3 regions of the Tardiphaga sp. 709 genome follow, and region 1 is predicted to be linked to each of the others. Evidence: predicted binding sites of a transcription regulator. Region 1 holds the regulator's gene; each other region holds the start of a gene.
The links. The regulator PhoB, encoded in region 1, activates phosphate uptake and scavenging genes when phosphate is short. The targets are predictions, from matches to a motif close to TGTCATNNANCTGTCAT.
Positions count from the first base shown of each region.

Region 1 (3,780 bases):
ACCATCGCGGTTCGGCCGGAAGTGATCCTGTTCGACGAGCCGTGCTCGGCGCTGGACCCGATCTCGACCGCGAAGATCGAGGAGCTGATCGACGAGTTGAAGGATCAGTACACGATCGCGATCGTGACCCATAACATGCAGCAGGCTGCCCGCGTCTCCGACAGCACGGCCTTCATGTATCTCGGCGAGCTGATCGAGTTCGATCAGACCAACAAGATCTTCACGTCGCCGACCGATCGCCGCACCCAGGATTACATCACCGGCCGCTTCGGCTGACGCGACATATTCGCGGGAGGAATTTGAGATGGCTTTTGAACACACCACCAAGGCTTTCGACGACGATCTGCAGGAGCTGACCCGTCTCGTCGCCGAGATGGGTGGCCTCGCAGAACGGCAGATCGTCGAATCCGTCGATGCGCTGATCCGCCGGGACGTCGCGCTCGGTGCGCGCGTCGTTGCCACCGACGCCGAGATCGACCAGTTGCAGCGCACGATCGAAGAGCGTGCCGTGCTGACCATCGCCAAGCGCCAGCCCATGGCTGTCGATTTGCGCGAGATCGTCGGCGCGCTGCGCGTCGCCACCGATCTCGAGCGGATTGGCGATCTCTCCAAGAACATCGGCAAGCGCGTCAATGCGCTCGACAGCGATTTCCATCCGCTGAAGCTGATCCGCGGCCTCGAACACATGACTGACCTCGTGACCACCCAGGTCAAGGCCGTGCTCGACGCCTATGCCGCACACGATTTGCCGGCCGCCATGACGGTGTGGAAGGGCGACGAGGAAATCGATGCGATCTGCACCTCGCTGTTCCGCGAACTCCTGACCTATATGATGGAAGACCCGCGTAACATTTCGTTCTGTATCCACCTGATGTTCTGCGCCAAGAACATCGAGCGGATCGGTGACCACGCCACCAACATTGCGGAAACCGTGTTCTACATGATCGAGGGCCAACAGATCCTCGACAAGCGCCCGAAGGGCGACATGACCACATTCGCGAATACGCCGACGGTCTGAAGCATGATCCGGAAAAGTGGAAGCCAGTCTTCCGCAAGGATCATGACCTAAAGGCTTTTCGGACGTCACTGAGGATATTGACCATATGGCTGTGAATGCACGCATTCTGGTGGTGGAGGACGAGGAAGCCCTCACGACGCTTCTTCGCTACAACCTCGACGCCGAAGGCTATGATGTTGAAACCGTCGCGCGCGGCGACGATGCCGACACCCGCTTGAAGGAGCGGGTGCCGGATCTCGTGGTGCTCGACTGGATGCTGCCGGGTCTTTCCGGCATCGAACTGTGCCGCCGTCTGCGCGCACGGCCTGAAACCAAGGCATTGCCGATCATCATGCTGACGGCGCGGGGCGAAGAGAGCGAGCGCGTTCGCGGTCTCGCCACCGGTGCCGACGATTACATCGTCAAGCCGTTCTCCGTGCCGGAGCTCCTGGCCCGCGTGAAGGGCCTGCTCCGTCGTGCAGCTCCCGAGCGTCTCGCCACCGTCTTGGCGTTTGGCGACATCGAACTCGACCGTGACAAGCGCCGCGTCGTGCGGTCCAGCCGCCCGATTGATCTCGGTCCGACCGAATATCGCCTGCTGGAGTTCTTCCTGGAACATCCGGGCCGGGTGTTCAGCCGTGAGCAGTTGCTCGACAGCGTCTGGGGCCGCGACATCTATATCGACGAGCGCACCGTCGACGTGCATATCGGCCGCCTGCGCAAGCTGCTCAATCCCGCCGGTGAGCCCGATCCAATCCGCACCGTGCGCGGCGCCGGCTATGCGCTGGACGATCGCTTCGACAAGGCGGCGGAGTAGATATCTTCCTTCTCCCCGCCTGCGGGGAGAAGGTGGCCCGGCATAGCGCAGCGACGCCGGGTCGGATGAGGGGGACTCTCCATCGGCTTCGGAGTCTGTGGAGCGTCCCCCTCACCCGACGCCCTCATGCTTCGCATGCGGGCCTCGACCTCTCCCCGCAAGCGGGGCGAGGTAAGAAGCCCCAAATAAAAAATGCCCGGCTCATCACCGGGCATTTTCATTTGGTTTAGATGCTTTCCAGCTCAGCGCGTCGGCTTTGGGACCGCGCGGCGGCGGTCGCTGGCCGGCTGATAGGCGATACGCGAGTGATGCGCGCAATAGGGGGCACCGGCCAGGGCCTTGCCGCCGCAGAAATAGAAGTCCGCGCTCGACGGATCGCCGATCGGCCAATGGCAGGTGGCTTCGTTGAGTTCGACCAGCGACAGGCGCTGGCTGATCGGCACGATGTTGTCATAGGCGATCGGGTCGGGCTCGGCCTCGATCTCGTAATTATGGGCCAGCGCGGTATTGCCGCGCGCCATCGGGCGGGCGACGCGTACCATCTGCTGCGCCGGGCGCGCCTTGCGCTGCCGCGGAGCTGCCGAGGAGGGGCTCTTGGCACGACCGGACAGGCCAAGGCGGTGAACCTTGCCGATCACGGCGTTGCGGGTCACGTTACCGAGTTCCGCAGCGATCTGGCTGGCGGAAAGGCCGCCTTCCCAGAGTTTCTTCAACTGTTCGACGCGATCGTCGGTCCATGTCATTACCGTCATCGCCGTTTTCCCTTCGTGAGCGCCGGCCTGACCGGGCAGCGCTGCGAGTTGAGACTTCAAAAATCCCTGCGGTCAGAATCCTTTAGCGCTCACCGGGCGCGAATTTCGCGTCCGGCTGTTACGCCGCACTGGATGTGTCAAAAGGATCTACCGCCGCACGAGATGTCGTATCCGACGAGGCAAAAGCTACAATATGCCGTGACTCGCGCGCAAGAGTCGGGCATGCCGCGTCCACATGCTTCTGCAAGTAAAGCTGCAAAATCGGCTTTTTCTGCGACTCCGTGTGACTCGAAAGCCGCAGTGCGCGGTTGACAGTCTTCACAGCACACATAGAATAATGCCCACGTGCCGCCCGAGAAGGGCGGCACGTTTCGTTTCTAGGGTCCGTTGTTCGATTTCGCACAGTTGTCATCGACGCGGCCGCAGTCTTTTCGATCGGATCGGTTATGACCAGCAACGCAACGTCTTCGCCCCTCTCTCAGGCTCACTTGCTGCCTGTTTTCGCGCGTGCGGATGTCGCTTTCGAGCGCGGTGAAGGCGCGTGGCTGATTGGAACCGATGGCGAGCGCTATCTCGATTTCACCAGCGGCGTCGCCGTGAACGCACTTGGCCATGCGCACCCACATATGGTCGCCGCATTGCAGGAGCAGGCCACCAAGCTCTGGCACATGTCGAACCTGTTCAAGAGCCCGGACGGCGAGCGCCTCGCGGCCCGGCTGTGCGAACAGAGCTTTGCCGACTTCGTGTTCTTCGCCAATTCGGGTGCGGAAGCGATGGAATGCGCGATCAAGGTGACCCGGCACTATCATTTCTCCAAAGGCCATCCCGAGCGCACGCGCATTATCACCTTTGAAGGCGCGTTCCATGGCCGGACCCTCGGCACGCTCGCCGCGACCGGCGCTGCCAAATATCTCGAAGGCTACGGCACGCCGCTCGACGGCTTCGACCAGTTGCCGCTCGGCGATATCGAAGCCGTGAAGAAGGCGATCGGTCCGAACACCGCCGGCATTCTCATCGAGCCGCTGCAGGGTGAAGGTGGCGTGCGTGCGCCGAGCAACGCGTTCTTCGGCGCATTGCGCGAACTCTGCGACAAGAACGGCATCCTTTTGATATTCGACGAAGTGCAGACCGGCATGGGCCGCACCGGCGAGTTGTTCGCCTATCAGCGCATCGGCGTGACGCCTGATGTGATGTCGCTGGCCAAGGCGCTCGGC
Region 1 is NZ_CP135529.1:4,049,068-4,052,847, forward strand. Features, by position in the region: gene pstB (phosphate ABC transporter ATP-binding protein PstB) at 1-276, shown strand, start outside; gene phoU (phosphate signaling complex protein PhoU) at 305-1,018, shown strand; gene phoB (phosphate regulon transcriptional regulator PhoB) at 1,110-1,814, shown strand; gene RSO67_RS19735 (GcrA family cell cycle regulator) at 2,057-2,566, opposite strand; gene RSO67_RS19740 (aspartate aminotransferase family protein) at 3,013-3,780, shown strand, end outside.

Region 2 (3,780 bases), 2.2 Mb from region 1:
TTCGACGCGCTCGGCGACGAAACGTGAATGCGTGGCGCTCAGCGGCGTGCCGTCGGCATCCACATCGATGGAATCGACAATCAAAATCGGACGCCCGAGCGCGACACCAAGCCGTGTCGCATCGGTCGCGTCGATGATCCCCGCGGTCACCTTCGTCGAGGCGCGGCGATAGTCCTTGAAACCGTAATGCGCCAGCGCCTTGGTCATCGAGCGCACGCGCTCATAGACTTTGCCGAAATCGGGAAACCGTTCGGCCGAAAGCCAGTTGGTGCCGACGCAGATCGGTGTCTTGTCAGCGAGGCGCAGCGCCTCGATGCGGATCAGCGGAGCGCCGGCTTTGAGGCCAAGCTGCCTGGCGAGATCGCGCGTTGCCACATCGTCCCAGGCTCCAATCAATTGCGCCTGCGGCTCGCGTCCGCCGGCACCGGCAATTTCCGAGAAGCGCGTGCGTGACCGCAGGGGATATGCAAGCTTTGGCGATTCCACATAGGTGCCGCTGCCGCGCTCGGCGCGTACCAAGCCGCGTTCGGCCAGGGTTGCGAGGGCACGGCGCACGGTATGGCGATTGACGCGGTAGATGTCAGCCAGTTCGGTCTCGCCGGGCAGCTTTTCGCCAGCGCCATAGCGACCATCGGCAATGCCGCGCTCGATGCCGTCGGCGACGTGCCGCCACAATGCAACGCCTGTTGGCTTGTCCTGAATGGTCACAAAATCGGTCCCGGAATGATGTCGACCACGCATTAGCGAAAAATCGTGCCGCTGTCACGAAACGGTCATTGCCTCCGTCTATAAAGTTGTCTAGTAAATCATACAACTTGTTGAGCGGCGGTGACATGACTTCATCCTCCCCGAACCACCAGCAGGCCCGGCGCCGTGAGGCGATGGGGGTGCTTGGGCACTCCGCGACGGCGGATATCGCCGGATATCTCGATGCTGTGGCTGTTCCCGCCCATGAGCATCTGCGTCAGCCGGAAAACGGCCTGGTGATGCTGCGTGGCCGGATCGGCGGCGATGGCGCGCCATTCAATCTGGGCGAGGCGACCGTGTCGCGTGCCGCTGTACGGTTGGCATCAGGCGAGGTTGGCTTCGGTTACACACTCGGCCGTGACGGCGCGAAGGCGCAGCTAATCGCGCTCTGCGACGCACTCATTCAGACCGTTGAATTTTCAGATGCTGTCGAAGCCCAGGTGCTGACGCCGCTGCGCGCGCGTGTCGTTGCCGATATCAGGCGGAAGGCCGCAGAGACGGCGGCGACCAAAGTGGATTTCTACACGCTCGTGCGCGGGGAGGGCTGATCATGACGACAGTTGCGGAAATGCCGGCCGGTTTCGCGGACAAGGTGCTTGCAGCGCAATCGACCTTCCGTTCGGTGATGGACGCGATGGCGCGTCCCGGCACCGTGCAGCGGATTCAGGCTGTTTCGGGCGTACCTGCGCCGATGATGCGCGGCGCGGCCGCTATCGCGCTCACGCTGTTCGATCAGGACACGCCGGTGTGGCTCGATAGCAAGTTGGCGGCGACGATGGATGTTGCCAAGTGGATCAAGTTTCACACCAGCGCGCCGGTCATCGCCGATCCCGCCGTGTGTGCCTTCGCCGTGGTGGCTGATGCTGCCGCGCTGCCGTCCTTCGAGCACTTCGCCTTCGGCACCGGCGAATATCCGGATCGCTCCACCACGATCATTCTGCAGGTGGCGAGCCTGACTGAAGGCCCTGCCTATGAGCTGCGCGGCCCCGGTATCGATGGTGCCACAATCCTGCGTGCTGCGATCGGCGTGCCGGATCTGCTAGATCGCCTTGCGCTGAATGCCTCGCTGTTTCCCCGCGGCATCGACCTCGTGCTGGTGTCCGGCGAATCCATTGTCGCGCTACCGCGTACCACGCGTCTTGTCGCGAAGGAGGGCTGAGCATGTATGTCGCCGTCAAGGGTGGCGAACGCGCCATCGAGAATGCGCATCGTCTGCTGGCTCATGAACGCCGCGGCGATCGCGACGTGCCGGAAATATCGCTGGCGCAGATCTCCAATCAGCTCGGTCTCGCCGTCGATCGCGTGATGACCGAAGGCTCGCTCTATGACCGCGAGCTCGCGGCGCTGGCCATCAAGCAGGCACGCGGTGACATGATCGAGGCGATCTTCCTGCTGCGCGCCTTCCGCGCGACGCTGCCGCGGTTCGGTTCGAGTGAGCCCGTCGATACGTCGCAGATGCAGGTGCGTCGCCGCGTCTCCTCGACCTTCAAGGACATGCCGGGCGGCCAGGTGCTTGGCCCGACCTTCGACTATACGCATCGTTTGCTCGATCCGGTGCTGACCGGCGAATCCTCGCCCGATCAGCCCGTCATGACCGATGCAGAGCCGGGCGTGATGCCGCGCGTCACCGATATTCTTGGCCGCGACGGCCTGATCGAAGCCTCGCCCGCAGAAGATCCCGAAAAGCCTGTCGGCGATCTCACGCGCGACGCGCTGAGCTTCCCGGCAGACCGTGATCTGCGCTTGCAGAATCTCGCGCGGGCCGATGAAGGCTTTCTTCTGTCGCTCGGCTATTCATCGCAGCGCGGCTATGGCCGCAACCATCCTTTCGCAGGTGAAATCCGCCTCGGCGAGGTCGAGGTTGAATTCATGGCCGAGGATGTTGGCTTCGCGGTGCCGCTGGGATCGATCACGCTGACCGAATGCCAGATGGTCAATCAGTTCAAGGGCTCGGATACCGAGGCGCCGTGTTTCACGCGCGGCTATGGCCTCGCTTTCGGCCAGAGCGAACGCAAGGTGATGTCGATGGCACTGGTCGACCGCACGCTGCGCGCGCGCGAGCTTGGCGAGGACATCAAGGCGCCAGCACAGGACGAGGAATTCGTCATGTCGCATTCCGACAATGTGCAGGCGACCGGCTTCGTCGAGCATCTGAAGCTGCCGCATTACGTCGACTTCCAGTCCGAGCTCGGCCTACTCCGCAAGCTGCGCAAGGAATTCGCCGACGCCAACGAGACGCCAGTTGCTCTTCAGGAGGCTGCGGAATGAACGCGCCGACATATAATTTCGCTTATCTCGACGAGCAGACCAAGCGGATGATCCGCCGCGCCATTCTCAAGGCCATTGCGATCCCCGGCTATCAGGTGCCGTTCGCCAGCCGGGAAATGCCGATGCCTTACGGTTGGGGCACCGGCGGCGTGCAGGTCACGGCGGCGATCCTCGGCCCCATCGACAAGCTCAAGGTGATCGATCAGGGCTCCGACGATACGACCAATGCGATCTCGATCCGCAAGTTCTTCGAGAAAACTGCCGGCGTTGCGGTGACCACGAGCACGGGCGATGCGACGGTGATCCAGACCCGGCACCGCATTCCCGAAGCGACGCTGCAGGCGCATCAGGTGCTGGTCTATCAGGTGCCGATCCCGGAGCCGCTGCGTTATCTCGAGCCGCGCGAGACCGAAACACGGCGCATGCATGCGCTCGCCGAATACGGCTTGATGCATGTGAAGCTCTATGAGGACATCGCGCGCTTCGGCCATATCGCGACGTCCTATGCCTATCCGGTGAAGGTCAATGCGCGCTATGTGATGGATCCGTCGCCGACGCCGAAATTCGACAATCCGAAGATGGACAATTGCGCGGCACTGCAGCTGTTCGGCGCCGGCCGCGAGAAGCGGATCTATGCGATCCCGCCTTACACATCGGTGGTGTCGCTGGATTTCGAGGATCATCCATTCGAGCCCTACAAGCACAATGCCTGCTGCGCGCTGTGCAACGCCGAGGATAGCTATCTCGACGAGATCGTTACCGACG
Region 2 is NZ_CP135529.1:1,839,225-1,843,004, reverse strand. Features, by position in the region: gene phnF (phosphonate metabolism transcriptional regulator PhnF) at 1-708, opposite strand, end outside; gene phnG (phosphonate C-P lyase system protein PhnG) at 834-1,295, shown strand; gene phnH (phosphonate C-P lyase system protein PhnH) at 1,298-1,906, shown strand; gene RSO67_RS09255 (carbon-phosphorus lyase complex subunit PhnI) at 1,909-3,015, shown strand; gene RSO67_RS09250 (alpha-D-ribose 1-methylphosphonate 5-phosphate C-P-lyase PhnJ) at 3,012-3,780, shown strand, end outside.
Region 2: phnG (phosphonate C-P lyase system protein PhnG) is a predicted target of PhoB. The motif match lies at 761-777, and genes of this name have one in related genera.

Region 3 (3,780 bases), 220 kb from region 1:
ATGTCGGCCGGCATCCTCACCAATTTCACCTTCAAGACCTTCTGGGGCCGGCCGCGGCCAGTAACGGTGACGGAATTCAACGGTCCCTGGCAGTTCAAGGCCTGGTGGGATCCGCGGGGAGAATGCGGCCGCAACTGCTCGTTCTTCTCGGGCGAGGGTGCCACGGCGTTCTGGACCTATGCTCCGGCCGCGCTGGCGCCGCCGTCGGTGCGGCCCTACGCCTATGCGGCAGCGACGGTGTTCGGCCTCGCCACCTCGGGCTGGCGGATGGCCTTCGGCGGCCATTTCTTTACCGACGTGACCATCGCCGGCCTCGTCTCATTCCTGGTCATCTGGTTGATTCACGGATGGATTTACCGCTGGCCCTCGACCCGGAAGACCGACGAGGAGATCGATGCTGCGTTGACGCGCTTCGCCTGGCCGGGCTATCGCTGGCGGCAGAAATTGCGCGGTCGCGACATCGGTCCCGTGCCGGACGCGATTCCCGTCAACCGCCGTTAAACGGGTGATCTTCACGGGACGTTTGATAGCGCCCGTATGCACCCGAAACTGCCCCGATTGGACGTTCGATGACCACGATCTTGAAGAGCCTGCCCCAAGGAAAAAACGTCGGCATCGCTTTCTCCGGCGGGCTGGACACATCAGCCGCACTGCTCTGGATGAAACAGAAGGGCGCCAAGGTCTTCGCCTATACCGCCAATCTCGGCCAGCCTGACGAAGCCGACTACGACGAGATTCCGCGCAAGGCCATGGAGTTTGGCGCGGAGAAGGCCCGCCTCGTGGATTGCCGCACCCAGCTCGTCCATGAAGGTATCGCCGCGATTCAATCCGGCGCGTTCCACGTCTCGACCGGCGGCATCGCCTATTTCAACACCACGCCGCTCGGGCGCGCCGTGACCGGCACCATGCTGGTCTCGGCCATGAAGGAAGACGGCGTCAATATCTGGGGCGACGGCTCGACCTATAAGGGCAACGACATCGAGCGGTTCTACCGCTACGGCCTGCTGACCAATCCGGAGCTGAAGATATACAAGCCCTGGCTCGACGATCAATTCATCGACGAACTGGGCGGCCGCGCGGAAATGTCGGCCTTCATGACCGCCCACGGCTTCGCCTACAAGATGTCAGCCGAGAAGGCGTATTCGACCGACAGCAATCTGCTCGGCGCGACCCATGAGGCCAAGGATCTCGAACAGCTCGATAGCGGCATCAAGATCGTCAACCCGATCATGGGCGTGCCGTTCTGGCGCGACGATTGCGCCGTCAAGGCCGAGAAGGTCGTGGTGCGGTTCGTCGATGGCCAGCCCGTTGCGTTGAACGGCCAGACCTTCACTGACGCTGTCGCGCTGTTCCTCGAGGCCAATGTCATCGGCGGCCGCCATGGTCTCGGCATGAGCGACCAGATCGAGAACCGGATCATCGAGGCCAAGAGCCGCGGCATCTATGAAGCGCCGGGCATGGCGTTGCTCCACATCGCCTATGAGCGTCTCGTAACCGGCATCCACAACGAAGACACCATCGAGCAATATCGCATGAGCGGCATGAAGCTCGGCCGGCTGCTCTATCAGGGCCGCTGGTTCGACTCGCAGGCCTTGATGCTGCGCGAGACCGCGCAGCGCTGGGTAGCCCGCGCGATTACCGGCGAAGTAACGCTCGAACTGCGCCGCGGCAATGACTACTCGATCCTCAACACCGAGAGCCCCAACCTGACCTACGCGCCCGAGCGGCTCAGTATGGAGAAGGTCGAGGATGCGCCCTTCACGCCGGCGGACCGGATCGGCCAGCTCACCATGCGCAACCTCGACATCACCGATACCCGCGCCAAGCTGGATCTGTATTCGAAGGCGGGTCTGTTAAGCGCCGGCGAAGGCTCGAACATTCCGAAGCTGGACAACGGCAAGAACTGATCGCGGCGGATTACGCTTCGCTAATCCACTCTACGACCGGATGTCATCAACGCGACATCCGGTTGTCGTAACTGCAAGGACAACGCCTGCCACCCATTTTGCGGGAGCACTTCCTTGAACAACGTATCGAAGATCGTTTCACTGGCCGCGTTCGCGGCCTTTTTCATGAGCGCCCCCCTCTGCGCCCAGACCATCTATCCGCTCGACCGCGCTGATATCCTCGCGGGCGCGAAATTCGACTTCAAGGTCGAGTTTCCCGAACTCGTTCAGGCCGCCGACATCAAGGTGACGATCAACGGCGCCGATCAGACCGCAGCGTTCGGCAAATCCGCTGATTACATCGCGAAGGAAGACGGCAAGGATCAGTCCGCGCTGCTGCTGCGCGACGTGACGCTCGATAGAGCCGGGACTTACAAGATCGAAGTCAGCGACGGCATGCGCAGCCGCGCGGTGACGTGGAACGTCTACGACACTGGTCCGCGCAAGGCGAAGAACGTGATCCTGTTCATCGGCGACGGCATGTCGCTGGCGCATCGCGTCGGCGCACGCTTGCTGTCGAAGGGCATTTCCGAAGGCAAGAGCCGCGGCAAGCTCGCCATGGACGACATGCCGCATATGGCGATGGTAGCAACGGCGGGCTCCGACTCCATCATCACCGATTCCGCGAATTCGGCCAGCGCCTATGCCACCGGCCACAAGACCGCGACCAATGCGATGGGCGTCTACGCGGATCGCACGGCGAATGTATTCGACGACCCGCAGGTCGAAACCATCACCAGCCTCGCGAAGCGCAAGCTCGATCTGGCAATCGGCATCGTCACCAATACCGAGGTCGAGGACGCGACGCCCGCCGCGATGATCGCGCATACCCGCCGCCGCGCGGCCTATGACGAGATCGTTGCGCAGTTCCTTGCGGCCAAGCCGGACGTATTGATGGGCGGCGGCGCAGCGAATTTCCTGCCGCAGGCGGCCGCGACATCGAAGCGCAAGGATGACGTCGACTATGTCGCGCGCTTCCGCGAGGCCGGTTATTCGGTTGCGACCACCGCGCCCGAATTGAACGGCCTCGCCAAGAAGCCGGAGACGCGCAAACTGCTTGGACTTTTCACGCCTGGCAATATGGACGGCGTGCTGGATCGCAAGTTTCTCGGCGGCGGCGGCGTGAAGAAATTTCCGCAGCAGCCTGATTTGACCGAACAGGTGCATGGCGCGCTCAAGATCCTGTCGCGCAACGACAACGGCTTCTTCCTGATGGTCGAGTCCGGCCTGATCGACAAATACGCCCATCTGCTCGACATGGACCGCGCCGTCTATGACGTCATCATGCTCGACAATGCCGTTAAGCTGGCCCGCGACTGGGCAGCCAAGCGCGGCGACGATACGCTGATCCTTGTCGTCTCCGACCACAACCACCCCAACAGTCTCGTCGGCACCGTCAATGACGACATGAGCAAGGAGTCAAACCTGCTGCTGCGCGAACGGCTTGGCGTCTATGAGAAGGCCGGCTTCCCGAACTATCCCGCGCCGGATGCCGAAGGCTATCCATCGCGCGTCGATGTCAGCCGGAGGCTTGCGATCATGTCGGCGAGCCTTCCCGATCACTACGAGACGCTGCGGCCGAAGCTCGACAACCCGAACGATCCGACCGAGAAAGGCGACGAGCCCGGCACTTTCAAGGCCAACGAGAAATACAAGAATGCGCCCGGCAGCATGCTGCGGCTCGGCAACCTGCCGGCCATGATGGGCGCCAGCGTGCATTCCGGCGAGGACGTAATCCTCACCGCCATCGGCCCCGGCAGCGACCGTGTGAAGGGCTCGATGGACAATACGGACGTGTTTCGCGTGATGGTGGATGCGTTGGGACTGGCGACGA
Region 3 is NZ_CP135529.1:3,827,556-3,831,335, reverse strand. Features, by position in the region: gene RSO67_RS18745 (phosphatase PAP2 family protein) at 1-501, shown strand, start outside; gene argG (argininosuccinate synthase) at 570-1,907, shown strand; gene RSO67_RS18735 (alkaline phosphatase) at 2,073-3,780, shown strand, end outside.
Region 3: RSO67_RS18735 (alkaline phosphatase) is a predicted target of PhoB. The motif match lies at 1,949-1,965, and genes of this name have one in related genera.